Regions from separate parts of the Rhizobium sp. 01T444 genome, predicted to be linked through region 2. Evidence: predicted binding sites of a transcription regulator. Region 2 holds the regulator's gene; the other holds the start of a gene.

Region 1 (15,559 bases), on a different contig from region 2:
ACGGCCCGTGTGCTTCACATACACCTCGTTGAGGCGGCGCTTCATCTTCAGGATGTCGCGGGCGTGGCGCTCGATGTCCGATGCCTGACCCTGGAAACCGCCCGAAGGCTGATGGACCATGATGCGTGAATTCGGCGTGGCGAAGCGCATGTCCTTGTGACCGGCGGCCAGAAGCAGCGAGCCCATGGAAGCGGCCTGACCGATGCAAAGCGTCGAAACGGCCGGCTTGATGAACTGCATCGTGTCGTAGATCGCCATGCCGGCAGTGACGACACCACCCGGCGAATTGATGTAGAGCGCGATTTCCTTCTTCGGGTTTTCGGCCTCGAGGAAGAGAAGCTGGGCGCAGACGAGTGTCGCCATATGGTCCTCGACAGGGCCCGTCAGGAAGATGATGCGTTCCTTGAGCAGGCGGGAATAGATGTCGTAGGAGCGTTCACCGCGATTGGTCTGTTCCACAACCATCGGCACGAGTGCCATAGCGGTATCGACTGGGTTTCTCATGTGCGTCCTTTTAACGTCTTTCCGGCGAAAGCCGGGAATCAAAGAAAAATGCCTTGTCCCTACATAGAGTGTCCCAGCCCCCCTCTTCAAGACACGCATAAGGATAACGTTAAGAAGCAGGCGCGACATATGGCTTTGACATTTCCCTATCCCGTTTCTCCCAAACGCTTGTTAACGGCGAGGCCAGACCTTTGGCTCTCACAGTTATTCTCTGCGACAGGATGAAGGAAGGCTTACCGCGCCCGATGGATCTCACGGGTATTTACCGGGCGGAAAGCTTACCGGCAGATATCGACGAAATTGCCGAGCGCAGATCTGTGCCATTAATCAAACAGCGAGCTTCTTCGGCAAGGATGCGGCCAATTCTCAAGGGGTTGCTGCCGTGTTCAATGTCACTACAGGTCTGTCCATCTGGTGTTCCGAAGCCCTTACGCTGGCTCTGGTTCTGTTCGTGGCCTGGCGCCACGACCGGAAAAGCGGCGCCTACCTTTATTGGGGGCTCGGCTTCCTGTTCAGCGGCATCGGCTTTGCGCTGGTTGCGGTCCGCGGCGAAATCCCCGACCTGCTTTCCATCGAGATCGGCAATGCCATCGCCCTGCTCGGACAAAGTGCCTGGGTCGCCGGCTTCCTGGCGCTCGACCGCAAGAAGATGGAATGGTGGGCGCTTCTGCCGCCAGTAATCTGGCTTGCAGGCGTCTTCCTGCCGTGGATCAACGAGGATTATTCCAACCGCGTCATTCTCTACAATCTCGCCTCGGCGACCGGCGCCACTGCGCTTGCCATGGCGATAGCCGCCGGCGATATCCATCGCGAACGCACGCGCATCATGCTGATGGCCGTCTTTGTGCTGCAGGCCTTCCTCTGCTTCGGCGTGGCGCTGGCAATGGCGCTTATCCTGCCCTCGGATAAGCAGGCGACGAATTTCAGCGGCGGGGCCGCCATGGCCAGCGCCTTCCTGCTCACCATCGCCTTCGCGCTCACCTGCCGCCTCATCATGGAACGGTCGGAACGTCACCTGCGCTTCCTGACGCTGACGGATTCGCTGACGGGCGTGCTGAACCGCCGCGGCCTGCTCGGCTATTTCGACAAGATCCAGGAAAAGGCACATGACGAGCAGCACCAGGTCGGTGTCATCCTCTTTGACCTCGACCATTTCAAGCGCGTCAACGACCGTTTCGGCCATCAGTCGGGCGATGCCGTCCTCACCGCCTTCGCCCGCCTTGCCCGTCAGTATATCCCGAACAATATCTTCGGCCGCATGGGCGGCGAAGAATTCGCGGCCTTCGTGACCGTCCGCGACCAGACGGAAGCCGAAGCGTTGGCGGAATCGATCCGCGCCGAATTCTGCCGCCTGCCGGTCAGCACGGGCGAGGCACTGATCCCCGCCACCGTCAGCGTCGGCATCGCGCTTTCCTCGGCGATCGAAGCCAATATCGACCGGCTGGTGTCGGCCGCCGACCGTGCGCTCTATTCGGCAAAAGCTGCCGGCCGTAACTGCACGGTCGTCTTCGGCGAGGAAGAAGCGGCGGCACCCGCGCCTGGCGAGCCGAACTCCCATGCCGGCGAACTCGTGCCGACGGTCGACGATCAGGTGGAAGCACTACGCCGCATGGGTGTACTTTCCCGCGCAGGCTGAGTGGCCATCTTTTCGAGGCAAGGCAAATCCGCTAAGCCTCTGCCCATGATGATACCGCCCTTCCTCAAGATCGATCCAGCCACCCGCCATGTGTCGCTCGACGGCAGCGACCCGGCCTTCTACGGCAACCCGAACGCGGTCTATGCCGCGCTCCATGCCCATTGTCCCACCTTCTACTGGGAACAGCAGAAGCAGTGGTTCGTCACCGGCTACGATCATGTGAACGGGCTGCTGCGCGACCGCCGGTTCGGCCGGCAGATCCTGCATATTGCCAGCCGCGAGGAGCTCGGCCTGCCCGAACCTGAACCGCACCTCGCCGCCTTCGATCTCGCCGAGCGCTATTCGCTGCTGGAGCTGGAGCCGCCGGAACACACGCGGCTGCGCACCCTCGTCAACCGCGCCTTCGTCTCGCGCCATGTCGAGAAGATGAAGCCGGAAATCGAAGAACTTACCAACAGGCTGATCGACGCCTTTGCCGACAAGGGCGAAGTCGAGCTGCTTTCGGCCTTTGCCGATATCATCCCGGTGACGATGATCGCCCGCATGATCGGCATTCCCGAGGAAATGGGGCCGCAGCTCCTCAAGTGGTCACATGCCTATGTGCGCATGTATATGTTCGGGCGCACCCGTGCAGACGAAGATGCTGCGGAGCAGGCGGCACGGGAATTTTCCGATTATGTGAAGACGGTCATTGCCGTGCGCCGGTCCGAACCGCGTGACGACCTGCTGACACATATGATCCATACCGAGCACAAGGGCCAGTACCTGACGGAAGACGAGCTCATCTCGACGACCATCGTGCTGCTCAATGCCGGCCATGAAGCGACGGTCCACCAGATCGGCAATTCGGTGCGCATCATTCTGGATAGCGGCTACAACCCGGCTGAGCTTTTCCGCGACGAAACCGCCACCGAGCGCACCGTCGAGGAGTCACTGCGCATCTGCGCGCCCGTCCACATCTTCCAGCGCTGGGCGCTCGAGCCCGCCGAGATCGACGGCATCGCGTTCAAGCGCGGCGACAAGGTGAGCATGATCCTGGCCGCCGCCAATCACGATCCAGCGAAATTCAGCGATCCCCTCACCTTCAAGCCCGACCGCAACGAGGCACCCAATCTCTCATTCGGCGCCGGCATCCATTTCTGCATCGGCGCGCCGCTGGCGCGGCTGGAGCTCAACGTCGTGCTGCCGATACTGTTCAAGCGCCTGCCGGGGCTCAAACTTGCCAAGACGCCCGTCGTCAAGGACGTCTACCACTTCCACGGGCTCGATCGCCTGGATCTCGTCTGGTAAGCCTTCATATCCGACACTCGGAAACGAAAACGGCCGGCAAGCTCATCGCGTGCCGGCCGTTTCTGTTCCGCGAGGAAATATCGCATCAGCCGTAACGGCCGGTGATGTAGTCTTCCGTACGCTTGACCTTCGGAGACTGGAAGATCTGCGCGGTCGGGCCGTATTCGATCAATTCGCCCAGATACATGAAGGCTGTGTTGTCAGAGATGCGGCTTGCCTGCTGCATGTTGTGAGTGACGATGACGATCGTGAACTCGCCCTTCAACTGCGCGACCAGCTCTTCGACCTTGGCAGTCGAGATCGGGTCGAGGGCCGAGGTCGGCTCGTCGAGAAGCAGCACCTCCGGACGCAGCGCCACGCCGCGGGCGATGCAAAGACGCTGCTGCTGGCCGCCCGAAAGGCCGAGGCCGCTGCCCTTCAGCTTGTCCTTCACCTCATCCCAGAGAGCGGCCTGACGCAGCGCCTGCTCGACGCGCACGTCCATATCGGCCTTGTTGAGGCGCTCGTGGTGGCGAATGCCATAGGCGATGTTGTCATAGATCGACATCGGGAACGGCACCGGCTTCTGGAACACCATGCCGACGCGGGCGCGCAGTTCATTCATCGAGAAGCTCGGGTCGAGGATGTTCTTGCCGTCGAGCTTGATCGAGCCGGTGGCGCGCATCTTCGGATACAGCATGTAGATGCGGTTCAGGATGCGCAGCAGGGTGGACTTGCCGCAGCCGGACGGACCGATCAGGGCCGAGACCTGGCGCTCCGGGAAGCTCAGGCTCACATCCTTGATCGCGTGGGCGTCGCCGTAATAGAAATTGACTTTCTCGAGGGAGATCTTATCTCTCGCCATCGGCTTTTCCAGCTTGCTGGCAGTATCGATAGTGTCTGCAGACTGAAGCATCATTTCCCACCTTTTCGGTTCAGGACGGAGCGCGATACGACGCTCAGGATTAGAACGACGGCCGTCATCACGAAGGCACCGGCCCATGCAAGATTCTGCCATTGCTCATAGGGGCTCATGGCAAACTGGAAGATGACGACGGGAATGTTCGCCATCGGCTGCGACATATCCAGGCTCCAATACTGATTGTTCAGAGCCGTGAAGAGGAGCGGCGCGGTTTCGCCCGAAATGCGGGCGATCGCAAGCAGGATACCGGTGAGGATACCCGTGGAGGCGGCACGATAGAGGACGTTGAGAGTGACCTTCCAGCGCGGAATGCCGAGCGAAAGGGCTGCCTCACGCATGACATCGGGAACCAGCCTCAGCATCTCGTCGGTCGTGCGCACCACGACCGGCAGGAAGATGAAGGCGAGCGCGATGCCGCCGGCAAAGCCGGAGAAGCGTGAGGTCGGACGGACGACCACTTCATAGACGAACAAGCCGATGATGATCGACGGCGCAGAGAGCAGGATATCGTTGACGAAGCGGATGGCCTCGCCGAGCTTCTTGCCGCGGGCGAATTCCGACAGGTAGGTGCCGGCGAGCACGCCGATCGGTGTACCGATCACAACGGCGAGAACGACCATCAGCAGGCTGCCCATGAACGCGTTGGCGAGACCGCCGCCGTCTTCGCCGGGCGGCGGTGTCATTTCCGTGAGAAGGCTGGGGCTCAGCGCAGACAGACCGTGGACCAGCGTCGTCCAGAGTATCCACACCAGAAAGACCAGGCCGAGTACGGTGGCGATGCCGCAGAGCGTCAGCGCGATTGCGCTGCCGATCTGGCGGCGGCGGTAGAGGGAGCCCGAATAGGTAGCCATGATTATTCCCCCCTCTGCTTTGCCATACGCACCAGCATGAGTTTGGCGGCCGCCAGAACGATGAAGGTGACAACGAAGAGGATGAGGCCAAGTGCTGCCACCGACGACCGGTAGAGGTCGTCCGAAGCCTCGGCAAACTCATTGGCGAGCGTCGCGGCAATCGAGGTGCCGGGCTCCATCAGCGACACGGCAATGTTATGGGTGTTGCCGAGGACGAAGGTGACCGCCATGGTCTCGCCGAGCGCGCGGCCGAGACCAAGGAAGATGCCACCGACAACGGCAGTGCGGGTGTGCGGAATGACGATGTCGCGCACCACTTCCCACTTTGTCGAACCAAGCGCATAGGCCGATTCCTTCAGCTGCGCGGGGACGACTAGGAAGACGTCACGCATGACCGACGAGATGAAGGGGATGATCATGATCGCCAGCACGATGCCTGAGGTCAGCATGCCGATGCCGAGCGGGGCACCCGAAAACAGCGCACCGATCAGCGGGATCGGACCCAGCCAGTCGATGAGCACCGGCTGGATGTAATCCGACATGAACGGAGCAAAGGTGAAAAGACCCCACATGCCGTAAATGATCGAGGGGATGCCGGCGAGAAGCTCGATGGCACCGCCGATCGGTCCGCGGATGGAGCGCGGCGCAACTTCGGTAATGAAAACCGCGATGCCGAGGCTAACGGGAACGCCGATGATCATGGCGAGTGCCGAGGTGACCAGCGTGCCGTAGATCGGCACGAGACCTGCGAATTGCTGAGCAACCGGATCCCATTCGGTGCCGGTCAGGAAGCCGAAGCCGAAGGTGCGGAAGGCAAGAAGCCCGCCCATGGCCATGGAGATCGCCGCTGCCAGCAGAGCGGCGAGAACAAACAGGCCGCAGCCCAAAACTATCCAATAAAAAATCCGATCGCCTGCGGCGCCGTCGCGGCGCTTCACGCCCGCGGTGTCGGCGGGCAGCGATGCCAATGCTTCGCTCATATCCGTACGCTCTGCTGCTTTGAGGGGGTGTCAAAGGCATTCGGGGCAGAAAGCTTGGCTTTCCGCCCCGACCGCAGTTTCGTCAGGATCAGCTCTTGAAAGAGGCCGTCCAGTAATCTTCGATCTGCTTCACGAGCGTGTCCGGAAGCGGAACGTAATCGAGCGAGGAAGCTTCCTTCTGGCCCTTTTCGAGAGCCCACTTGAAGAAGGAGAAAGCAGCCTTGGAGCGTTCAGCGTCCTTCGGCTCCTTGTACATGATGGCCCAGGTGGTTGCCGTGATCGGCCAGGCCTTTTCGCCCGGAGCGTTGGTCATGATCAGGTAGAAGTCCTGAGCCTTGCCCCATTCTGCGCTTGCAGCGGCAGCCGAGAAGCTTTCAGCGTTCGGCTTCGGATACTGGCCGGCAGCGTTCTGGATGAGAACGTAGGGCAGCTTGTTCTGCAGGGCGTAGGCGTATTCGACGTAACCGATCGAGTCCTTGACGCGGGTAACGTAAGCAGCAACGCCTTCGTTGCCCTTGCCGCCGATGCCGACCGGCCAGTTAACGGCAGTGCCTTCACCAACCTTCGACTTCCAGTCCGGGTTTACCTTGGAGAAGAAGTTGGTCCAGTTGAAGGAGGTGCCCGAGCCGTCCGAACGGTGAACAACTGCGATCTGGCTGTCGGGCAGCTTCAGGCCCGGGTTCAGATCGGCGATGGCCTTGTCGTTCCACTTGGTGACGTTGCCGAGGTAAATGTCAGCGAGGACCTTGCCGGAGAGCTTCAGTTCGCCTGATTTGATGCCCTTGACGTTGATGACGGGAACGATGCCGCCGACAACGAGCGGGAACTGGCCAAAGCCGCCAGCCGTCAGATCTTCCGGCTTGAGCGGGGCGTCGGAAGCGCCGAAGTCAACCGTTGCAGCCTTGATCTGGGCGATACCGCCGCCCGAACCGATCGACTGGTAGTTCAGCTTGTCGCCGGTTTCCTTGTTGTAGTCTGCCGACCACTTCGAAAGAACCGGATAGACGAAGGTCGAACCAGCGCCGGTAATATCGGCAGCGGAGGCCGAGACTGCCAGAGCGGCAACCAGGCCGGCGCCGAGGCAGGCCGAAAGAAGTTTCTTGGTGAGCATTTGCGACTCTTCCCTGATGGAACGAAAGGACGACGAGGCTCGGCGCCATGGAGGGGGTGTCCACTGTCAGGGGCGCTGAATTTCCTCGTCACGGGAAGGCGGCTAGGCGTCTATTATTACAGTTTGATGACAGTTTGTGACGGGTGACATGAAATGCAACGCTGTGCATAAGTCGCTGAAGTCACTGACTTTCCTAGTGAATCGCGCGCTGACAAAGCCTTCGTAAATGAGGTGCGGCCCTATTGCCGCAGGGCTGCGGTCGATTGCCGCAGCAATGCGTGAAAATGTCGTTTTCAGACGCCAAAATGCTCCGAGGACCGGACGACCACCCGAGTGTGCTGCCGCAATCTATGCGGCAAGCTCTTGAAGCTTGCTGGATATCTCGAGTGCCGACATAGGTTTTCCGATCAGATAGCCCTGCAGCTGGTCGCAGCCGGCCTCACGCAGGATCGCCGCCTGGCGCGTATTCTCGATACCTTCAGCTGTCACGGGAATCTGCAGAGCGGTCGCCAGGGAGATGGTGGCTCTCAGAACATCGGCGCCATTCGAGGCTTGGTCGAGAGCGGATACGAGCGAACGGTCGATCTTCATGCGATCAAACCCGAACTGCCGCAATGCGCCGATGCTTGCATAGCCGCAGCCAAAGTCATCAAGCGCGAATTTTATACCGACCTGTTTGAGGTGATCTATCGACCTGCGGGCCTGTTCCGGATTTGTCATCAGGACGCCTTCCGTGATCTCCAATGTCAAACGCTTCGGATCGAAATCGAGCTCCTGCAGAAGCGAGATCACTTCGGCGGCGAATTCCGGATTGCAGAGTTGGACCGGCGAAACGTTCACCGACAATGACAGGCCAGGCCAGTTCTTGGCATGCCCGATCGATGTTTTCAGCATATGAGCGCCGAGCGCATCGATGAGGCCGCACCTTTCGGCGAGCGGGATGAAAATCTCAGGGCTTATGTTCCCTGTTGGAACTCGCCAACGCGCTAGCGCTTCAAGACCAGTAACAGCACCTGTCGCAGCAGAGACGAGAGGCTGGAAAAAGGCTTCGATCGCACCATTGCTAATGGCGCTCTTCAACAAAGCTTCCATTTCGGCGACCCTCTGGCGTTCCAGATCCAGCTCCGGGTCGTATTCGATCGCCCGGCCTCTGCCGTTTGCCTTGGCACGATAGAGCGCCATATCCGCCCTGCGGAGAAGCTCCAAAGGCGGTACGTCTCCGTCACGTGCGGCAGCTCCGATGCTTGCGCCAACTTCGATCGTTCGCCCTTCGATTTTGAAGGGCTCGGTGAACAGCGCCAGAATAGTCTCTTCTATCTCCCCACGCGCGGCGGTTCCAATCTGCACCAGCGCAAACTCGTCGCCTCCCAGCCGGGCGGCCGCAACGACTTCAGGGTGACAGGCGATCAGGGCGTTCGAGACGATCCGGATCAGGTCATCCCCTACCGCATGCCCCCAGGCGTCGTTGACAGCCTTGAATCCATCGAGATCGACCAGATAGAGCCGGGGTGGCGCAACATCGGTATCTTCCAGCTCTTCCAGCAGTGCGAGAAGCCCGTGCCTGTTCAACAGGCCGCTCAGGCTATCGTGGTTCGCTTCGAAAATCGCCGCTTGCGCCAATTGGCGCWGGCGGCGCGCCTCTGCTGCACCCACCAGCAGAACACCACCCAGAAACATCGCAAGGATGATGACAGCAGCCGCGACGTAAGGATAGACTTCGTGAAACACGGCGGTTCCGGGCGCTTTGCTGGGCCAGACAAGATGGCCTATGACGCCACCTCCTATGTCCGTGATCGGTGTGTTCAGCAGGCCCGACTCGGGCGCGGCGGCGAGGCGCAGCCCTTCGAGTTCATGCTCGTCCGAAAAAGTGTCGAGAACCTCCGACGTGAGATCCTTGTAGAGGCTCAGCACACTCAGCTTCGGAAGCTCGCCTTCTGCGGTGAAAGGCTGGATTGCCTGTGACACGATCAGCGCGATGCCCGTTTCGGTTCGGATGAAATTGACCACCGGCGCCTGTCCGGATTCAGCAGCTTTGTCGATCTGCTGGTAAAAAGCTTCGCCGAAAGAAGCACTAGGCTGGAAGGGCTTGCCTTTGGCATATGCGGAGATGACCGAAGAGCGGTCGGGGCCGATCACGACCGCGCCGTCATAGAGCGGATAATCCGCTGTGGTCTTGCCCCAGTTCTCATAGGCCCAATCCGTGGCGTCAGGAGATGAGATCGCTTTATAGGCATCATCCCATACGGCGTTGTCCGTGGTTGTCGCGCTCAAACGATTGGCAAAGGCCGAGATCGCTGCACGGGCAGCGCGCGTGGCCCTGGCATCATCGATCTTGTTTGCAGACCGGTTCATCGTGGCGACGACATGGGCCATGAGGCCCGTCAGCACGAGAGCGACGACGAGGAAGAAGATGGTTGTCGCAATGATGGAAGACGTTTGGGTTCGAACGTGCCTACCTGCAAGATTCGACGACATGCCAATCCCGAAAAGATGAATTGCAAGGCCATGTCTATGGTGACGGCAGGAGACATCATGTCCGCAATGCGCTGCAGATAAGATCTATCATTTGATGATGTAGACACTATTAACGAGAATGATCAAAAGCCATCCATCCGGGCAGCTTTTTAGACCTTGATCACATAATCCTTGCGAGTCGTTTCAACGACTTCCCAGGTTCCTTTAAAGCCTGGCCTGAGGATTATCCGGTCGCCCGCCTTCAGATGAACCGGCTCACCGCCATCCTCGGTCACGATCGAATGGCCGGAGAGCAGGCTGAAATATTCCCACTCCTCATAGACGATCCGCCACTTGCCAGGCGTTGCCTCCCAGATGCCGGAATATAGGCCGCCCTCGGCCTCCTCCAGGTTCCAGGTGCGGAATTGCGGATTGCCGGAAATGATGCGCTCGGCGGCGGGAGCGCCGACTTCCGGTTCGACGCTGTCGATATCGAAGGAGATCATGTTTGCCATGGTTATCGCGCTGAGGTCAGAAGTTTCAGGCCGAAGCCCATGAAGATGACGCCGGCCGCGGCGTCAAGTGTTCTACGGCCGCGCGCATAGACGCCTGCAACGGCAGGGTTGCGCAATACTGTCAGCACGAACGAGTACCAGAGCGAGGAGACCAGAACCATCGTGGCGACGGCAGCAGCACCCTGCATCCAGCTATGCTCGGCCGGCAGCGTCGCCGCAAAGAGCGAGGCGACGAAGAAGGCCGATTTCGGATTGGCGAGGTTGGTTGCGAGCCCCGAATAGAAAGCCTGCTTCGGGCCGATCCCTGCCCGCACGGCTTGCGGCTCTCCACTGCCCGCCTTGCGCCAGGTGCTCCAGACGAGCTTTGCACCGAGGAAGCAGAGATAGAGCCCGCCGGCGACCTTCAGGAACAGATAGGCGAAAGGTGCGGCCGCAAAGAGTGCGCTGATGCCGAGCCAGCCGGCGAGCCCCCAGCAGAAGGTGCCTAGGATGACGCCAGCGATGACGGCCACTGCCGCGCTTCGCGAACCCTCCAGCGCCGTCCGGACGACGATGAGGAAGTTCGGACCTGGCGTGATGGCGGCCACCGCCCAGATGGCGGCGACGGAAAGCAAAAACATGAAGGCTTTTCCTCAGGTGTAGTCCGTCACATAGCTTTGACAGACTTCTCATTGAAATCAAACGATTTTAGGGATGATAGCAGCCACCATGTCCGGCAATTTCCGCGAATGATCGGCTTGGCCGCCTTCACGCCAAATCCGTCACCACCAATAAAAGATCGCTGCAATTACAGCGCGCTCCGTGCCTCTCAGCCGGCTTGCGCGAGCGCCTGCGCGGCCGCACGAAGAGCGGGCGTGTCCCTCCCCTCCGTCAGCCGCTCATAAACGGGTCGAAGCAGCCCATCGGCTTCCTCGGTCCGCCCATGCTCCGTCCAGAGCCTCGCCAGATCAGTTGCCGCCCGGATTTCCCAGGCGCCAGCGCCTTGCCTGCGGCTCACGTCCAATGACAACGTAAAACAGGTCTCTGCATCCATGTGGCTCAGTCCTGGTGCAGCCAAAAGAATGCAGCCCCTCAGCCGCAGAAGCTCCGGAAGGTAGGAATAGTAGCCCTTTTCCTCGATCAGCTGCTCGGTTTCCTCTGCGAGTTCCCATGCTTCGGCAGATCGCCCGCCGGCCAGAAGGCCCATGATGAGAACGAAGTGGAACCGCACTGTGAAGAGTTCGAAGCGTGTGGCGTGAAGATCCTCCAGCTGTTTACGCAGCGCCGTAACGCCGGCTTCGAAGTCACCCCGCCGTATCGCGATCTCGGCCTTGTAAGCATGCCCCATGGAGAGATATGGGCCGAAAGCCTGGGTCTCCGCGCGGGCGATGAAGGAAACCAAGTGTTCCTCCGCCACGTCGAAATCGCCGATCCACAGAAGCGTCGCGATCGAACTCAGCGAGATCGCGAAGGATACGGGATGGCGCATCGTCTCCGCATCCTTGAAGCATTGGCGGATCACCGCGCGAGCCCGGTCGGTATGGCCTTCCAGCCAGAGATTTGTCGACCAGCCTATCCTGGCCCAGGTGTAGTGATCGAAGCCGTAATGCATCTGCTTGCTGGCTGGCGAAAGAGCGGGCTCGACAACGGGTTTCAGCGTCGCATGTGCTTCAGCGAGGCGCCCGACCAGACAGTAAGAGAGGCCGAGAAGAGCCCTGGATAGCGTGGTCGCCGCAGGATCGCCTATTCGATCGGCGATCTCGGTGCAGCGCTCGGCGTATTCCACGCATAGCCTGAACTCGCCGCTGCGCAGATGGAAGAAGTGGATCGGTCCCAGCAGTCTTGCGGCATTGAGGTCGTCGCCGCGCGCTTCGGCTATCTCCAGACTCCTGTTCAGCGCGGCAGCCGACATCTCGTTGTGGCCTCGCATGAACATCATCGATACTCCGAATGCCGCCTGGAGCTGCATCTCCTCGCTCGTGCCACGGGTGGCATCGTCCAGCGACTGGAGTGCGCGCTCCGTCCATCGTTGGCACTCCGGCAGCAAGCCCATCGCACGGAAGACAGGAGCAACGGAGGCGACAAGGCCGACCCCGAGCGATGTGTCGCCGTTCTCTCCAAAACACCATTCAAGTGCGCTGCGAACGTTATCGACTGCATTGAAGTGCGGCGCTCGCTCCAAGGGGGTCGAGAGCGACGTCCACTCGCTGCCGTTCTGTTCGAACCAAAGGCGGCAATAGGCTGCGTGCCGCCTCGCCAGTTCCTGCCACTCGTCGTCCCTGCCGAGTTCGATCACGTAGGCGCGCGTGGTGTCGAGAAGCCGGTAACGCATCATGGCACCGATCGGGCGGGCGGCCACCATCGACTTTTCCACTAGATTGTCGATAGCCGCAAAAACCGAAGCACGATCGAGCGTGTCGTTCGTCACCACCTCCAAAGCAGCATCGAGTGGAAAATTTCCCACGAACACCGCGAGCCTGCGCAGCACCGCACGTTCGGTTTCGGACAGAAGCCCATAGCTCCAGTCGAGGGTGGCCTGCAGCGTTTGCTGGCGCGGCGGGGCTGTCCGCAAACCCTGCCACAGGTGTGTCAGCCTTTGATCGAGCAATGCTGCGGTCTGCTCCAAACCATAGGCCTCGACGCGTCTGGCGGCGAGTTCGATGGCCAGGGCGACCCCGTCGAGCTTTCGGCATATGTCGCAGACAATTGCAGCTTCGGCCTCGTTTCCGTCGAGTTGGGCACCGCTGGCTATCGCACGTTCGACGAAAAGCTGCGCTGCCGGATATTGCTGAACGGCTGCGGACGGCGCTTCATTGACTTCCGGTGGATATCCCAAAGCATCCAACCTGTAGATGCGCTCGCTGTCGATGCGCAGCGCCTCACGGCTCGTCGCAATGATATGCACCTGTGGTGCGGCGTCCAGAATGGACGAAGCAATGGTGGCGACCGTTTCCACCAGGTGCTCACAGGTATCGAGGATCAGGAGAAGGCGTTTGTCCCTGAGAAACCGCATCACATCGGGTGTCGCGTCTTCGGCCTGGACCGGAAGTCCGAGCAGGGCAGCGATCGTCGTCGCAGCAAGTTTCGGATCGGCGACCACGCCGAGATCAACGAACAGCACGTGTCCGGCAAAAACCTCGGCGGCCTGATGGGCTGCAGCAATCGCGACGGTCGTCTTTCCCACTCCGCCCGGGCCGACGATCGTGACGAGCCGGGAATCCGTCAGTTGTGCGCCCAGCTTCATGACATCGACGTCACGGCCGACCATTCGGGCGAGCCGTGGAGGAAGGTTCGCATGCGGAAACACGTCCTCGACGAGCGGGCTATCGCGATGATCGGGCAACACGGCGACAGTGGGTGCGACGAAGCAGTAGCCCCTCCCCGCAATCGTGGTGATGTAGCGCGCGCCGTCCTGGCCATCGCCGAGGGCCTTGCGTAGCCCGGCCATATGGAAGCGAAGGCTGCCTTCCTCGACGAGGGCGTCGGGCCAGACCCTGTCCATCAGCTCCTTCTTGCTGACGATTTCATTTGGGGATGTCACGAGCGCTACAAGAATGTCGAGGGCACGTCCGCCCAGTTCCACAGGGACACCCTCCCTGCTCAGAAGCCTTTCGCCTACCGCCAGCTTGAACGGTCCGAAGCGAATTCCCTTGATATCCCCGACTGCTACGATCGCCATGGCTCATCCCTCTGGCCGACGTCTGTGCGCTGGCGGACATTAGTCCAGCAGTTCGATCCGTGCCACTACCCGAAGGTATTGAAACGGGAGAAAAACAGTCGATGCGCGAATATCGGCTGTTGTTAACATGCTCCGCTTTCGTCTCCTGACAACAGCTAACAACGCATAACGGGCGCTTCTCGGCATACGGCAGTAGGTTTCGGTCAGCACAAACGTGCAACTGCAACATCCTGATCCCCGAGGAGAAAGCCATGATCAAGACCGAAGTCGCTGATGCAATCGACCAGGACCGCCGCCGTTTTCTCGCCGCCGCCTCCCTGGGCGTGGCGGTTGCAAGTTCAGGCGCGCTTCTGCCTTCCCATCTGCTTGCTGCCACAGCCGATGAGGCGATCAAGCCGTTCCACGTTCATTTTCCGAACGAAACCCTCAAAGACCTCCATCGCCGCGTCGCCGCCACACGCTGGCCGGATCGCGAGACGGTGAGCGACCACTCGCAGGGCGTTCAGCTCTCCACCATCAAGAAGCTCGCCGACCACTGGGCCAAGAACTACGATTGGCGCAAGGTCGAAGCGAAGCTCAACTCCTACCCGCAGTTCATCACGAAGATCGATGGGCTGGACATCCACTTCATCCATGTGAAGTCCAAGCACGAGAATGCGCTGCCGATCATCATCACCCATGGCTGGCCGGGATCGATCATCGAGCAATTGAAGATCATCGGGCCACTGACCGATCCGACAGCGCATGGCGGCAGCGCCGAAGACGCCTTCCATGTCGTCATTCCCTCGCTTCCCGGCTATGGTTTCTCCGGCAAGCCGACTGAGCCGGGCTGGAATCCGCCGCGCATCGCCAAGGCCTGGGCCGCGCTCATGCAGCGTCTCGGTTACACGAAGTATGTCGCCCAAGGCGGTGACTGGGGCAATGCCGTCACCGAACTGATGGCGGTGCAGGAACCGGCCGGCCTTCTCGGCATCCACACCAACATGGCGGCCACCGTACCTGCCGATATTGCCAAGCTGCTGTCGTCAGGCGCCCCCGCACCCGACAGCCTCTCGGCCGATGAAAAGCGCGCCTATGAGCAGCTCGACGATTTTTACAAGAACGGCCTCGGTTATGCGATCGAGATGAACAACCGGCCGCAGACGCTCTATGGCATCGTCGACTCCCCGATCGGCCTTGCCGCCTGGATGCTCGATCATGACATCCGCAGCTATGACATGATCGCCCGCGTCTTCGACGGAAAACAGGAAGGGCTTTCGAAGGACGATATCCTCGACAACGTCACGCTCTACTGGCTGACGAACACCGCAATCTCTTCCGGCCGGCTTTATTGGGACAACGCCCACTTCCCCTCCGGCGGTTTCTTCGATCCGCGCGGCATCAAGATACCGGTCGCGGTCAGCGCCTTCCCCGACGAGATTTACCAGGCTCCGAAGAGCTGGGCCGAGAAGGCCTATCCGCAGCTCATCTTCTACAACCGCCCATCCAAGGGTGGCCACTTCGCAGCCTGGGAGCAACCCATGTTCCTGACCGAAGATCTGCGCGCCGCGTTCAAGCCGCTTCGCAAATCGATCTGACAACAGGGCGGCGCGGTGCGCGCCGCCCGACACAGCGATCTCAACCCCTTATCGAAGAAGGAGACAGACAATGCGCGACAAT
Region 2 (15,559 bases):
TCCGTCCAGGCATCATCCTCAACATGGGCGCGCGCAGCCGTGTCGCCATCACCGCCGTGAAGATCGGGCCGGCGCATACGCTCCGGCGCTTCCGGCAGGAATTGGGCGACGAGGCCCCCTGCCCGCCAGCGGTGACGCGGCTTACCGTTCTCGTCGCGGTCGAAGAGCTCGGCTGCGGCAAGGCGCACGCGCGTCGGGATCTGCTCCGACTGGCGGAAATAGACACCTGCAATGTCTTCCAGCGAGGTACCGTCAAGTGCCACGATACCCTGATAGGGCTGGCTGAACTTGCCCTGATCAATGGTGAAGGCGAGAACGCCCTTGCCGAGAAGCTGTTCCGGCTCCGTTTCGCCAGCCGCGATCGCCTTATCGAGCAAGGCCTGGTCGAAGCGAGCGTAGGCCCGTACATTTTCCGGCGTGGAGAAATCGGCAACCAAGAGATCGACGGGACCGTCGCTCTTGGTCTGGACAGTGAATTTGCCCTCGAACTTCAGCGAGGTGCCGAGCAGCACCGTGAGCACCACCACCTCCGCCAGAAGGCGGGCGACGGGCGTGGGATAATGGTGGCGTTCGAGGATTGAATCCAGCATTGGGCCGAGCTGGACAGCGCGACCGCGCACATCCAGCCCTTCCACCTGGAAGGGGACGACATGATCATCGCCGGCGAAATCGAACTCGCCGAGGGCGGCGGCAGCTTCTGCCATGGCTTTCACTCCTGTTTTGTCAGAGCAGCCGGCCAGCGCACCGGCTGCTTGCGCAGCCGCGAGTTTGGAACTCGCGACATCCGATTATGGTTCAGATCGCGCCCAGGCACCAAGCAAGAATCGACTTCTGCGCATGAAGACGGTTTTCCGCTTCATCGAAGACCACGGATTGCGGGCCATCGATCACTTCGTCCGTCACCTCCTCACCGCGGTGAGCGGGGAGGCAGTGCATGAACAATGCGTCTTTGCCGGCCTGCGCCATCAAATGCGCATTGACCTGATAAGGCTGGAAGACATTGTGACCGCGAGCCCGATGTTCCTGATTCATGGAGACCCAGGTATCGGTCACCACGCAATCGACGCCGGCGACCGCACGGTCAGCATCATGGTAAAGCATGATTTCGGCGCCCTCATTGCGGGCCCAGTTCAGATAGTGATCCTTCGGCTCGGAACCAAGGGGTACTGCCATGTTCATGCGGTAGCCGAAACGGGCAGCCCCCTCCACCAGGGAATGCAGCACGTTGTTGCCGTCACCCGTCCAGGCGATCGTCTTGCCCTTGATTGGGCCGCGATGCTCTTCAAAGGTCATGATATCGGCCATGATTTGGCAGGGATGGGTATCGTCCGTCAGCGCGTTGATGACCGGCACGGTCGCATGCTCAGCGAGCTCCAGCATACGGTTGTGGTCGGTCGTGCGGATCATGATCGCGTCGACATAGCGCGACAGAACCTTGGCGGTGTCGCCGATCGTTTCGGCGCGGCCGAGCTGCATTTCAGTGCCCGATAAGAACAAGGTCTCGCCGCCGAGCTGGCGCATGCCGACATCGAAGGAGACGCGGGTTCGCGTGGACGGCTTCTCGAAGATCATGGCGAGCATCTTGCCGGCGAGCGGCTTGTCGGCCGTGCCGGCCTTGAAAGCCTGCTTTCGCAGCTTGGCATCGTCCATGATGGTTCTGAGGTCGGATCCGGTGACGGCGGAAAGATCGAGGAAGTGTTTGGGGGAAGCCATTGTTCGTTACCTGCTACGCCCGCCGGCGGGCGGGGCATTGTCCTATCAAGCGGTCTTCTTGACCTTGGCGGCACGGATGTTTTCGGCAGCGCGTTCGAGACGGGAAAGACCCTCGCGCGCCTCCTCGGCGGTTACGACCAGCGGCGGCAGCAGGCGGATGACATTATCGCCTGCCGGGATCGCCAGAAGATGGGCTGCGCGGATTTCCTTCAGCAGCTCTGCCGAGGGAATGGCAGCCTTGACGCCGAGCAACAGCCCTTCGCCCCTGATATCTTCGATCACGTCGGGATAGCGATCCTTGAGCGATGCAAGGCCCTGGCGGAAGACGAGAGTGACATCACGCACATGCTGCAGGAAGCCCTCGGCCAGGATGACATCGAGCACCGCGTTACCGACAGCCATGGCCAGCGGGTTGCCGCCATAGGTGGAACCATGCGTGCCCGCCTTCATGCCGGAAGCGGCCTCTGCCGTCGCAAGGCAGGCGCCGAGCGGAAAGCCGCCGCCGATGCCCTTGGCAACCGCCATGATGTCGGGCGTCATACCCGACCATTCATGAGCGAAGAGCTTGCCGGTACGGCCCACGCCGGTCTGCACCTCGTCGAGGATCAGCAGCAGGCCATGCTCATCGCAGAGCTGGCGGAGCGCTTTCATGAATTCGGACGTTGCCGGGCGGACACCGCCCTCGCCCTGCACCGGCTCGATGAGGATGCCGGCGGTCTTGTCGGTAATAGCGGCACGGACAGCCTCGACATCGCCAAAGGGCACCTGATCGAAACCAGGGGTCTTCGGGCCGAAACCTTCGAGATATTTCTCTTGGCCGCCGGCGGCGATGGTCGCCAGCGTACGGCCGTGGAAGGCGCCTTCGAAAGTAATGATGTGGAAGCGCTCCGGATGCCCCTTGGAGAACTGATAGCGGCGCGCAGTCTTGATGGCGCATTCGAGAGCCTCGGCGCCTGAATTGGTGAAGAACACCTTGTCGGCGAAAGTGGCATCCGTCAGACGCTTGGCGAGCTTCTCCTGCCCCGGCACTTCATAAATATTGGAGAGATGCCAGACCTTGTCGGCCTGATCCTTGAGAGCGGCCACAACGTGCGGATTGCCATGCCCCACGGAGGTAACGGCAACGCCCGCGCCGAAATCCAGATATCGCTCGCCCGTTTCGGTGATCAGCCACACGCCCTCGCCTCGCTCGAACCGCAGCGGGGCACGAGAATAGGTATCATAAAGCGGCGAGGCTTCAGCCATGGCGCAATCTCCTGGTCAGGCTCTAAGGCAACGGACTCCGGCTAAGAAAACCAGGCCCGAAAAATCAAAAATGCCGCCTTGCGGCGGCAGGAAGCACTATTTACTTTTCGCACTGCAATGTCAACAAAACTGAGGATTTAGCACATGCGTCAAGCCTCAAATCAGACTTGCAGGTCTATCAACAGCTAATGTTGCAGAAATGACTCTCCGGGGAAGCAAGTTGGGGAAAACCCCGAATTCGGATTCATCGGATTCACGCGACTCTTGTCACAGAGTCAGGCTCACACTAGGTTAAAGTTCAATTACTAGACTGCATGCGGCGGAACTAGTCACCAAAATTGATCAGGCGTTTCTTGCTTCGGAGACTTCCGAGGCAACGGTGAGGGATTCTGCCATCACCAACGCGAAAGGTGGAGACAGGGCAATGAACTGGACAGACGAGCGTGTCGAGAAGCTCAAGAAGCTTTGGTCAGAGGGGCTGAGCGCCAGCCAGATCGCTGCGCAGCTTGGCGGAGTGAGTAGAAACGCTGTTATCGGCAAGGTTCACCGGCTCAGTCTTCCCGGCCGCGCCAAGGCCGGCGGCACGGCAACCGCTGCGCGCGCAACGAAGCGCAATACGTCGGCTCCGCGCGCCCCGAACTATGCGTCTCGCATCACCACCCGCACCGTTACCCGCCAGCAGGGCGCAACGATGCTGAAGGAAGAGATCGAGATCGAAACGGTCGAGGAAATGGAATACGTGCCGGCCAAGAATGTGGTCGTGCCGATTTCACGCCGCCTTGGCCTGACGGAACTGACGGAGCGCACCTGCAAGTGGCCGGTCGGCGATCCGCTGAAGGACGACTTCTACTTCTGCGGCTGCGACTCCCCGGATTCCTCGCCCTATTGCAACTATCACCAGCGCCTCGCCTACCAGCCGGTCAGCGAACGCCGCAAGGCTGTCCGGGTCGCCTGACCCGCGATCTTCCAACAGACGCAACGTGCCATCACCCCTCCTCGCCTATGCGCGGAGGGGTGATTTTTTTAGCCGGCACAGGAGGACTGGAAAACCGCTCCTGACCACGACTATCTGCCGGAGGCCGATCTCTGCCGGTCGTTCACCATGCCTGACAATGCGAAGTTACGTGGCCAACACCACCGATGTGTTTCAGCCCCAGGCTGGCATGGAACGGTGGTCATGGCGCTGTAACGCGATTTTCTGATGCAGATGCGGTATTCTCGTGGAGTAGCACGGCGCAAACAGTCGGTCAGGGGTGCCAATGGAGATCGATCCAAAGCGGATGACAATGGGGTTCGTCGGGACGGGCACGATTACCGAGGCCGTCGTCACCGGATTGGGCAAGACAGCGTTTCGCGACACACCGATCGTGCTGTCACCGCGCAGCGCAAGCGTCGCCGCCCGCCTTGCGGCGGCAAACCGGAATGTGTCGATCGCTTTGGGGAACCAGGATGTTCTCGACCGATCCGATCTCGTATTTGTGGCGGTGAGGCCGCAAATTGCCGAGGAGGTCATCCGCTCGCTCCGATTTCGGCCGGGCCACCATGTCATCAGCTTCGTCGCGGCCACGCCAATGGATCAACTGCTGGCGTGGATCGATCAGCCAGTTCGCCTGAGCCTGGCAATTCCACTTCCGTTCATCGCAGATCTTCAGGGCGCGACTGCGATCTACCCGCCCGACGAGGTTTCCCACGCCCTCTTTTCGGCGCTCGGAACGGCGATCCAGGTTGAAAACAGACCTGAGTTCGAACTTCTCGCGGTGGCGAGCTGCCTGATGGCCACCTATTTCGGCATCCTGGACGCGACGTCGACCTGGCTGCAGAGCCAAGGGCTTTCGAGAACGGCTGGCGACGCCTACCTCCGTCAATTGTTTTCCGGCCTCGCCCATGCTGCCCGTTCGAAACCTGTCGCGAGTTTTGATGAACTCATCGGCGAGCATTCGACCAAGGGCGGATTGAATGAACAGGTGCTCGAAGACTTTCGCGATTTCGGTGGCGCTGTGGCTCTGCAAAAGGCTCTTGATCGAGTTCTTGCACGCATTCGTCTGTAGAAAGCAAACCCTCTTGAAGTTCGCTTTCGGCGCCTAGTGTCGGCTTCCAGAAGAAGCTGTGCTTCGCCGAGACAGGTCGCTTCAAGCTCGACGGACAGGGCGGGCCTACCCATCGCTGTTTCTTCAGAAGGACACCAGATAAGCAAACGGGCCGCCCGGCAAGCGAGCGACCCGTCTGGACCTCCGATCACTCGGATCAGGCTTCCATGGAATATCCCGCGCCGCGGACGGTGCGGATGACATCCTGCATGTTGGAGAAGTTCAGCGCCTTACGCAGGCGCCCGACATGGACGTCGACGGTACGTTCGTCCACGTAGATATCGTGGCCCCAGACGCCATCCAGAAGCTGCGAGCGGGAGAAGACCCTGCCCGGCGACGACATCAGGAATTCGAGCAGGCGGAATTCGGTCGGGCCGAGGCGCACTTCGCGGCTCTTGCGATGAACGCGATGGGTTTCGCGATCGAGCTCGATATCACCACACTTCAGAACGGTGGAGAGAACCTCCGGACGGGCGCGTCGCAGCATCGCCTTGACGCGGGCAACGAGTTCCGGCGTGGAGAAGGGCTTGACGACATAGTCGTCCGCGCCGGTCGAGAGACCGCGAACGCGTTCGCTCTCTTCGCCGCGTGCCGTCAGCATGATGATCGGCAGGCGCTCGGTCTCCGGCCGCATGCGCAGCCGGCGGCAGAGTTCGATGCCGGAAACGCCCGGCAGCATCCAGTCAAGGATGAGCAGGTCCGGCGTGCGCTCCTGAAGCCGGATTTCGGCCTCGTCGCCACGGAGGATCGTATCCACCTCGAAACCTTCAGCCTCGAGGTTGTAGCGGAGAAGCACACTCAGCGCCTCTTCATCTTCAACAACTGCAACTCTTGGGATCATGCGTGTCAGTCTCCTAATGCATGATCCTTAAACCGGGGGTGATTTAAGCAACGGACCATGCAGAAACTTGGAATTGGCTGCGACCTTTGCGCGCCCCAGCGCAGGGCGCGCACGCAATTGGCAGGTCCGGATTACTCCGTCACCGCACCGACGGTATTGGAGCTGTCGTCCTTCGGACGCTCACCCTCCGGCTGGGCGCCGGTTGCCATGTAATAGATCGTCTCAGCGATGTTGGTCGCATGATCGCCGATGCGCTCGATGTTCTTGGCGCAGAAGAGAAGATGCGTGCAGCTCGTGATGTTGCGCGGATCTTCCATCATGTAGGTGAGGAGTTCGCGGAACAGCGAGGTGTACATCGCGTCGATCTCGTCGTCGCGCTCGCGGATGGACTTGGCCTTGTCCGCAGAACGCGTCGTATAGACGTCGAGCACTTCCTTGAGCTGGACGAGCGCCAGTTCGGAGAGATGCTCGAGACCGCGGGCGAGCTTGCGCGGAACGCCGGTGCTCTGGACGGCGATGACGCGCTTTGCGGTGTTCTTGCCGAGGTCGCCGACACGCTCGAGGTCGGCGGCGATGCGGATCGAACCCATGATCTCGCGAAGGTCGGAGGCCATCGGCTGGCGACGGGCGATCGTGACGATCGCCTTGTCGTTGATTTCGCGTTCCGCGTGATCAAGGATCACGTCGTCGGAAATGACCTTCTGGGCGAGCGCAGTGTCGCCGTTGACCAGCGCACGGACGGCCTCGCCGACCATCTGTTCGGCAAGACCACCCATCTCGGAAATGCGCCGGGACAGGAATTTCAGATCGTCATCGTAAGCGGAAAAAATATGTGTCGATGCCATGGGGCTTTGTCCTCGAAAATCGGGAAGGCTTCACATCGCCAAAATCAGCCGAACCGGCCCATGATATAGTCCTGGGTGCGCGGATCGTCGGGATTGGTGAACATCTTGTCGGTGTCGTTTTCCTCGACCAGGTTGCCGAGGTGGAACATGGCCGTACGCTGTGATACGCGCGCGGCCTGCTGCATGGAATGCGTCACGATGACGATGGTGTAGTTTTCACGCAGCTCATGGATCAGCTCTTCGACCTTGGCAGTCGCGATCGGGTCGAGCGCCGAGCAGGGCTCGTCCATCAGGATGACTTCCGGGCTGACGGCAACGGCGCGTGCGATGCACAGACGCTGCTGCTGACCGCCGGAAAGGCCGGTGCCGGATTCATGCACGCGATCCTTGACCTCATTCCAGAGGCCGGCGCGCTGCAGGCTCGTCTCGACGATCTGGTCCAGGTCGGCCTTGGATTTGGCGAGGCCGTGGATGCGCGGTCCGTAGGAGACGTTTTCATAGATTGTTTTCGGGAACGGATTCGGCTTCTGGAACACCATGCCGACACGGGCGCGGAGTTCGACGACGTCGATGTCAGGATCGTAGATATCGTCGCTGTCGAGCGTGATCTTGCCGGTGACGCGGCAGCCATCGATCGTGTCGTTCATGCGGTTCAGCGACCGCAGGAAGGTGGACTTGCCGCAGCCCGACGGGCCGATCAGGGCGGTCACGGTGTTTTCGCGGACGTTCAGATTGACATCGAAAAGCGCGCGCTTCTCGCCGTAATAAACGGAGACATCCTGTCCGATCATCTTATACGGGACGTTGCTCATTTTCTGGTCCAGCGCCTTCTCAACTGCAGCTTCCGTCAACATGTTCATGATCTCTACTCCGTTTACCAGCGGCGCTCAAAGCGACGACGCAAGAGGATAGCTCCCATGTTCATGACGATCAGGAACAGGAGCAGGACGATAATGGCACCCGAGGTTCTTTCCACGAATGCGCGCTCGGCTTCGTTGGCCCACATGTAGACCTGAACCGGAAGCGCCGTGGAGGGATCGAGTGGACTGCTCGGCGCCTGGGCGACGAAGGCGACCATGCCGATCAGCAGCAGCGGCGCAGTTTCGCCGAGTGCGTGGGCAAGGCCGATGATCGTGCCGGTCAGGATGCCGGGCATTGCAAGCGGCAGCACGTGGTGAAACACCATCTGCATCTTCGAGGCGCCGAGGCCGAGGGCAGCCGCGCGGATCGACGGCGGCACGGCACGGAGCGCTGCACGCGTGGCGATGATGATCGTCGGCAGCGTCATCAGCGTCAGCACCAGGCCGCCGACCAGCGGTGCCGAACGCGGCAGGCCGGCGAAGTTGATGAAGACCGACAGGCCGAGCAGACCGTAGACGATCGACGGGACGGCGGCGAGGTTGTTGATATTGACCTCGATCAGGTCCGTCAGCTTGTTCTTCGGCGCGAATTCCTCAAGGTAAATCGAGGCAGCGACGCCGATCGGCAGCGAAAGCACGAGAACGATCAGCATCAGGTAGAGCGAGCCGATGAGGGCGACGCCGAGACCTGCGGCTTCCGGACGGCTGGAATTGCCGTTGACGAAGAGGCCGGTGTTGAACGTCTTGTGGAGAGCACCGCTCGCCTTCAGCTCATTCATCCAGGCAACCTGCTTGTCGTTGACCTTACGGTTCTTCTCATCGACCGAAAGATTGATCTGGCCCTTGTTGGCGCTGTCGATATTGGCATCTGCAAGCACTGTAATATTGACGGTCTTGCCAATGATCGACGGGTCGGCAACGACCATGTCGCGCAGCTGAATGGGCGCCCCCTTGGACAGCATGGCGGATGCATCGCGCACGTCAGGACGGCTTGCGGCATTGATGCCGAGCTGCTTGACGATCGCGTCGCGCAGCAGAACCGGATAGTTGGCAGCGACCAGCACCGAAGGGTCGGTTGCACGCTTGTTGTCCGGGTCGATCGTCTTCTCGGAGAATTCGATCGGCAGGGTGATCGACGTCTGCAGGAAGGCCGTATAGCCGTTGCTGATGACCGTCCAAAGCAGAATGAAGAGGAAGACGAGGCCGAATGCTATGGCTGCGATGCCATAGGCCTGGAACCGGCGCTCGGCAGCGTAGCGACGCTTGATGCCGATATCGCGACGCGCGGGCGCCTTAGAAACGGTAACGCCGGCGACGGGGGAAACAATATTCGTCATTCGTACTGCTCCCGATATTTGCGCACGATATAGAGCGCGTAGATGTTGAGGCAAAGCGTGATGCAGAACAGCGTGATGCCAAGTGCGAAGGCAACCAGCGTCTGCGGCGAGGTGAACTCAAGGTCGCCGGTCAGCTGGTTGACGATCTTGACGGTCACTGTCGTCATCGGCTCGAAGGGATTGATCTGGATACGGGCGGCGACACCGGCGGCCAGAACCACGATCATGGTTTCGCCGATGGCACGCGAAGCGGTCATCAGCAGCGCGCCGACGATACCGGGAAGGGCTGCGGGCAAGACCACCTTTTTGATGGTTTCGGAGCGTGTGGCGCCGAGACCGAGCGAGCCGTCACGCAGTGCCCGCGGAACTGCGGTGATGATATCGTCCGACAGCGAGGAAACGTAAGGGATCAGCATGATGCCCATGACGATGCCTGCGGTGATGACGCTCTGTGCCTGGATGAAGTTCGTATAGCTGCCGCTCAAAAGACCGCTGATCTGCGCCGAGAAATCACGCAGGAACGGCCCGACGGTGACGAGTGCAAAGAAGCCATAGACGATCGTCGGAATGCCGGCGAGCACTTCGAGAAGCGGCTTGGCGATCGAGCGCACTCTCGAAGAAGCATACTCGGCCATGTAGATGGCGGCAAAGAGGCCGACCGGCACGGCGACCAGCATGGCGACCAGGCCGATATAGAGCGTGCCGAGCAGGAGTGGGATGAGCCCGAACTGGCCGAAGGAGGAGCTGCCCGCACCGGCAAAACGCGGATCCCAGACCGTTCCGAAGAAGAAGTCGACGAAGGGAACGACGGCGAAGAAGCGGCTCGCTTCTGTCAGCATCGAGAGCACGATGCCGATCGTCGTCAGAATGGCGATGGAGGATGCAACGAGCAGCGCCCAGAGCATAACGCGCTCGACACGGTTGCGGGCACGGAAGCGCGGAGCAACGGAGCGCAGCGCATAGAAAGCACCTGCGACAGATATGAGCAGCACGATCGCCGTCATGATGACGCGGCTCGTCATGCTCTCCGAGTTCAGGGTCTTTGCGGCAGCGATCATGTAGGGCTGCGGCTCGCCGGCGAGCGGTACGCCCTTCTCGCTGAGCTTTGCCTGCAGACCCGCAGGATTGCTCGACAAGGAGGAAACCTCATCCGAGGTCAGCAGGTTCATGCCGCGGGCAACCGTGGCGACCATGCTGTAGGCGAGGTCCTGCTGGACGACCGGTTGCGCCTTCACGTCGTCAGGAAAGGCGCCGCGAACGGAGGAAGAGATGATGCCCGGGCTGATAGCCAGCCAGGCAAACAGAACGATCAGGGAAGGCAGAACAGCCCAGATCGCGGCATAGGAGCCATAATAGGCCGGCCGCGAATGCAGGGCAGAAGACCTGCCTCCGGAAAGCGCCATCGCGCGGCTGCGCGCAGCCACATAGGCAACGGCGCCGATCACTACCAGGCACAAGAGTATGATGGATGTGCTCATTCGTTACGTCCCCAGGCCCACAGCCCCCAAAGAGCCAGGCAGCTCCAGGAGCGTGCCATCGGCTTCAATATCATGGAGAAGAAGTTCATCCGCCCGGCACCCCAATGGAGCCGGGCGGATAAGGTGATGCCGGCGCGACGCCCCCGAGCGTCGCGCCGGCAAAGTCATTACATGGTCTTGCCGGCCTCTACGGCCTTACGGATCGCTTCGCGCTCTGCATCCGGAGCAGCAACGAGACCGTATTCGACGAGCGGGCTGTCAGGGCCGATCATCTGGTCGGATACGAAGAAGTTGACATATTCCTTCAGGCCCGGAACGGCGCCCAGATGTGCCTTCTTGACATAGAAGAACAGCGGACGGGAAACCGGGTAGGTGCCGTTGGAAATCGTTTCCGTCGACGGAACGATGCCGCTCATGGTCGCAACCTTGAGCTTGTCAGCGTTGTTTTCGTAGAAGGAGAGACCGAATACGCCAACGCCGGTCTTGTTGGCAGCGATGCGTGCCAGCGTTTCCGGATAGTCGCCGTCGATGTCGACAGCAGCACCGTCCTTGCGAACTGCGACGCAAGCCTTGCCCTGGGCAGCCTTGTCGGCGATTTCCTTGGCGATGACTTCCTGAGCGCCGGAAGCCTTGCAGCCGGCGGCGAGAACGTTCTGTTCGAAGACTTCGCGCGTGCCGTGCTTTTCGCCCGGGATATAGGCAGCGATATCAACAGCCGGAAGCTTCGGGTTGACTTCAGACCACTTCTTGTAGGGGTTGGCGACGAGCTTGCCGTCAACGACAACCTGGGCAGCGAGGGCCTTGTAGATGTCGGCCGGAACGTAGGCAACGTCCGGGTTGGAAGAGTCGGTTGCGAAGACGATGCCGTCATAACCGATCTTGACTTCCTGGATGTCCGTTACGCCGGCAGCCTTGCAGGCTTCCGCTTCATTCTTGTTGATCGGACGCGAGGCGTTGGCAACGTCGATCGTGTCTTCACCGACGCCCTTGCAGAATTCCTTCAGACCAGCGCCCGTGCCGCCGGATTCGACGACCGGCGTCTTGAAGTTGGTGAAGGTTTCGCCGAAGGACTCGGCGACGATCTTTGCGTAAGGCAGGACGGTGGACGAACCAGCAACCTGAATCTGGTCGCGAGCAACTGCAACGCCAGCGAAAGCGGCGGTTGCAGCAAGCGCGGCAACAGTAAGTTTAAAGGTGTTCATTTGAATCTCCCGGCATTTGGGCTTGTGTGAGTGCGGCCTCAAAGAGGCCCTCGCATTGCCTTTTTTCATCGGCAGGACTCTCTTAGCGCCTTAAGCACCGTCCTTTTATGTCAAATCGATGAAACATTTATGACAAGATAAATTCTTGATTTTAAATGTAAAAATATTGCGTTGAAAAATTGCATGCGACATATTGCGTCAGAAGCGCACGGTAAACTCCGTTCCCTTGCCCACCTCTGATTTAACGATCAGCCGTGCACGATGGCGCGTCAGAATATGCTTGACGATGGCAAGCCCGAGCCCCGTGCCCTTCTTGGAACGGCTGTCTTCGATGCTGACGCGATAGAAGCGCTCCGTCAAGCGCGGCACATGTTCGGCCGGAATGCCTGGCCCCCTGTCGACGACGCTGACCTCCACCGGCTGGCCCGATCCATTCTTCAGCCAGACATCGACGACTTCACCTTCCTGGCCATATTTGCAGGCATTTTCCATCAGGTTCTCGAAGACCTGAACGAGCTCGTCACGGTCTCCCAGCACTTCGACCTTGCCGTCGGGCAGGTGCAGGTTGATCGAGACGCCGACATCCTTCGCAAGCGGCACGAGCGAATCCCTGACGTGGCCGAGAAGCGGCACGAGATCCACTTTCTCATCGGGGGCGATATGCGACTTGAGCTCAAGCCTCGACAGAGACAGAAGATCGTCGACGAGCCTGCTCATACGCGTCGTCTGGTCGAACATGATGCCGAGGAAACGTGCCTGCGCCTTCGGATCGTTCTTAGCCGGACCCTGGATCGTCTCGATGAAGCCGCGCAGCGAGGCAAGCGGCGTGCGCAGCTCATGGCTGGCATTGGCGACAAAATCCGAGCGCATGCGATCGATGCGGCGTATTTCGGAAATATCCCGGAAGGAGAGGATGTAATAGCGCTCGTTGCGGCCATCATCATCCTTGAATTCGACAGGAGCGCTGCGAACGATATAGACGCGCTCTGAAGGCAGCCGCTCGGAATGTTCGATCTGGTTCGGGGCGTTGGTGGCGATGGTTTCGCGCACCATGTCCAAGACGCCGGGAGAACGCAGCCTTGCCGATATATGGGAGCCGAGCGTCACCTCGCCGAAAGCCTTTTCGGCCGCGCGGTTCTGAAACAGCACCGAGGCATCTTCCGAGAGCACCATGACCGGGATATCGAGGCCGGCCAGCGTGGCGGAGACTTCCGGCAGGCGGCTCGGAGGCACTTCAGGCTCGGGTTCGACCGGCTCGTCTACATCGTGTCTGATGACCGGCGCCTCGTTGAAGAGCGAGGTGAAGATCATCACAAGCAGCAGGGCGAGCACGATCCATTTGTTCATGCCAGCGGCAAGCGCGACAAGCGCGCTCAGCAGCGTCGCCAGCAGAACCGGGCGCTCGCGCCGGATGCGCGCCAACAGGCTTTTTGTCCACGGCGTTTCGTCTTCCAAGCTGCCCCTCGCGGCGTCGATTCGTTTTTCTTTATATTCAAACTCTGCCTGATAGCCGCGTTTCATGACAGAAGTTTTCCATTTGAGAAACTTGCGCGAAAAGCCGCAGCGCGCGTCACCGAATTGCGCTTTGCTTACGCAGAGGATTTGATTTTCAATGATAAATATGTTCGCCTGCTGAAAAATGAAATCATCAAGCGCAGGAGGAGACGATGGCCGAAGACGTCGAAAGCAGGGTTGTGGAGCTGGAGATCCGGGGCAAGAGACGCGTCTTCGATATCGATGATCCCGTGCTGCCCGACTGGGCAGATGAGCATGCGCTGGAATCCGGCGACTACCCATACAAGAAGAAGCTGAAGGACGACGAATATCTCGACGAGCTCAGGAAGCTGCAGGCCGAGCTCGTGAAGGTGCAGTTCTGGCTGCAGGCGACGGGCAAGCGGGTGATGGCGCTCTTCGAAGGACGCGACGCGGCCGGCAAGGGCGGCGCGATCCAGGCATCCTCGGCTCACATGAACCCGCGCCTTGCCCGCGTGGTGGCGCTCGCCAAGCCTACGGAGCGGGAACAAGGTCAATGGTATTTCCAGCGCTATATCGCACAGTTTCCGACATCGGGCGAATTCGTGCTCTTCGACCGTTCCTGGTACAATCGCGCCGGCGTGGAGCCGGTCATGGGCTTCTGCACGCCGAAACAATACGAGGACTTTCTCAATCAGGCGCCGCAGGTGGAAAAGGTCATCGCCCACGAAGGCATATTCTTCTTCAAGTTCTATCTGGATATCGGCCGGGAAATGCAGATCAAGCGGTTCCATGACCGGCGGCACGATCCGCTCGCTGTCTGGAAGCTCTCCTCGATGGATATAGCCGCATTGACCAAATGGGACGACTACAGCGAGAAGCGCGACCGCATGCTGAAGGAAACCCACACGGAGTTTGCGCCCTGGACCGTGATCCACGCCAATGACAAACACCGGACGAGGCTCAACCTCATTCGCCACATGCTGAAAACCATCGACTATGACGGCAAGGACAAGGACGCGATCGGTGCGCTTGATGATAAGATCATCGGCGCGGGTCCCGGCTTCCTGAAATAAACCTCCCAAGCAAACCGGGCCACTTACTGGCCCGGCAGGATCCGCACGGCAAAGAGATTGATGCCACGGGCCTTGCCGTCGACATCGCTGTTGATCATCAGCCGGCCCGGGGAATTCGGCGCCAGGGAGCGGTCGAAGCGCACCTGCAGCAGCGTGTCCGACTTTTCGCGCGTGACGTTGAAACGATGGCGGGCGCAATTGCCGAGCGACTGGAAATCGCACTCGACGGTGATCTGTGTAGGCTCGTCCGTGGTGGACTGCAGGGTCAGCGCGATGGTCGAGGACTTGCCGGCAAGCTGCTGCAGGACATCGGCCGGAATGGTGATGGAAACATTGCCATCCGTATTGCCGCTCTGGGAGGTCAGGCGGACGGCCGGGCCTTCGGTTTCAGTGACACTTTCCTTACGGGCACGCGGGCCGCTCTCGATCTTGTCGGCATCCGAGGGCTTGAAGACCTCGATCCAGTCTGCCGAGAAGCTGTTTTGCGGGTCGATCGCCGCAGGTTGGTCGCCATCCGAGGGGGCGCTGTTGCCGGCACTCTCCTCGCCATCGAAATCTTCCGGCTGCGTGCTGGCGGGCGGATTGGCGACGCTTGTGTCACGCTCAGCCGCCGTCTTCAGCAGGCCAGAACTATAAGCCCACCAGGCACCCGTCCCGATGAAGGCGAGTAGCACGCACCAGACAAGCAGGCGCGAGAAGAACTTGCGCGGCCTGCGGCGAACAGCGGCCCGTTCGGGGCGGAAATCCATGCCGCCACGCCTGTCCGGCGTCGCGCGCGTCTCTCCACGCATCTCTCCATCTGACGCGGCCCCCAGCTGATCGGCGCTGCTGGCGTGGACATCATCCAGGCTTGCATCGTCCGCGCGCCGGGAAGTGGCGTTGTAGCCGCGCGTTTCACCTGTAACGGCCAGGCTGTCGTCCTCGCCCTCGCGATAGGCGGGCTCTTCCGCACGATAGGCGGGCTCTTCCACGTGATGGGCGGGCTCAGGGATCTCCACAACAGGCGGAACCGGAACTTCCGGAGGCCCCTGCCGCGGGTGAAGGCGCGCGCGCTCTTCACTCTCGATGGTGTGGATCGTGGTTTCGAGGCGGTGGCGGTGATGGGCCACCACTTCGGCATCGGTGATATCCTGCTTGCGCAGGCCGGCTTCCAGCGCCTGACGCGCGGACTGATAGATGCGTGCACGAACTTCCGCACTGTCGCGGTCGGAATTATCCAGCGCAGTTCTGATAGCCGTTTCTAGTCCGCTCACATCGGGCCCTTCACGTTTCGTGCCGGCATCAACCCCAAAAGATTGAATGCCTGTCAAAATTCGGTAGCGGCAAGTGCGGCAAACCGCAAGCCTTGCAGCCCTTCCGGAGCGCATCGGCGGGGGATAAGCAGCGCCGGACGTTCCGAATT

What was found. The regulator PhoB, encoded in region 2, activates phosphate uptake and scavenging genes when phosphate is short. The targets are predictions, from matches to a motif close to TGTCATNNANCTGTCAT.
Region 1: pstS (phosphate ABC transporter substrate-binding protein PstS) is a predicted target of PhoB. The motif match lies at 7,389-7,405, and genes of this name have one in related genera.

Annotation. Positions count from the first base shown of each region.
Region 1 covers NZ_JBFTPD010000016.1:93,969-109,527, forward strand. Annotated here, with positions in the region: gene clpP (ATP-dependent Clp endopeptidase proteolytic subunit ClpP) at 1-504, opposite strand, end outside; gene AC1DTN_RS21310 (GGDEF domain-containing protein) at 887-2,140, shown strand; gene AC1DTN_RS21315 (cytochrome P450) at 2,186-3,430, shown strand; gene pstB (phosphate ABC transporter ATP-binding protein PstB) at 3,516-4,325, opposite strand; gene pstA (phosphate ABC transporter permease PstA) at 4,325-5,182, opposite strand; gene pstC (phosphate ABC transporter permease subunit PstC) at 5,185-6,162, opposite strand; gene pstS (phosphate ABC transporter substrate-binding protein PstS) at 6,251-7,273, opposite strand; gene AC1DTN_RS21340 (bifunctional diguanylate cyclase/phosphodiesterase) at 7,622-9,748, opposite strand; gene AC1DTN_RS21345 (cupin domain-containing protein) at 9,898-10,242, opposite strand; gene AC1DTN_RS21350 (LysE family transporter) at 10,245-10,862, opposite strand; gene AC1DTN_RS21355 (ATP-binding protein) at 11,051-13,900, opposite strand; gene AC1DTN_RS21360 (epoxide hydrolase family protein) at 14,152-15,477, shown strand; gene AC1DTN_RS21365 (hypothetical protein) at 15,548-15,559, shown strand, end outside.
Region 2 covers NZ_JBFTPD010000001.1:291,921-307,479, forward strand. Annotated here, with positions in the region: gene AC1DTN_RS01400 (Hsp33 family molecular chaperone) at 1-704, opposite strand, end outside; gene argF (ornithine carbamoyltransferase) at 796-1,713, opposite strand; gene AC1DTN_RS01410 (acetylornithine transaminase) at 1,759-2,958, opposite strand; gene AC1DTN_RS01415 (GcrA family cell cycle regulator) at 3,383-3,913, shown strand; gene AC1DTN_RS01420 (pyrroline-5-carboxylate reductase) at 4,245-5,006, shown strand; gene phoB (phosphate regulon transcriptional regulator PhoB) at 5,203-5,886, opposite strand; gene phoU (phosphate signaling complex protein PhoU) at 6,018-6,731, opposite strand; gene pstB (phosphate ABC transporter ATP-binding protein PstB) at 6,776-7,591, opposite strand; gene pstA (phosphate ABC transporter permease PstA) at 7,606-8,928, opposite strand; gene pstC (phosphate ABC transporter permease subunit PstC) at 8,925-10,406, opposite strand; gene AC1DTN_RS01450 (substrate-binding domain-containing protein) at 10,574-11,608, opposite strand; gene phoR (phosphate regulon sensor histidine kinase PhoR) at 11,807-13,030, opposite strand; gene ppk2 (polyphosphate kinase 2) at 13,276-14,157, shown strand; gene AC1DTN_RS01465 (hypothetical protein) at 14,181-15,410, opposite strand.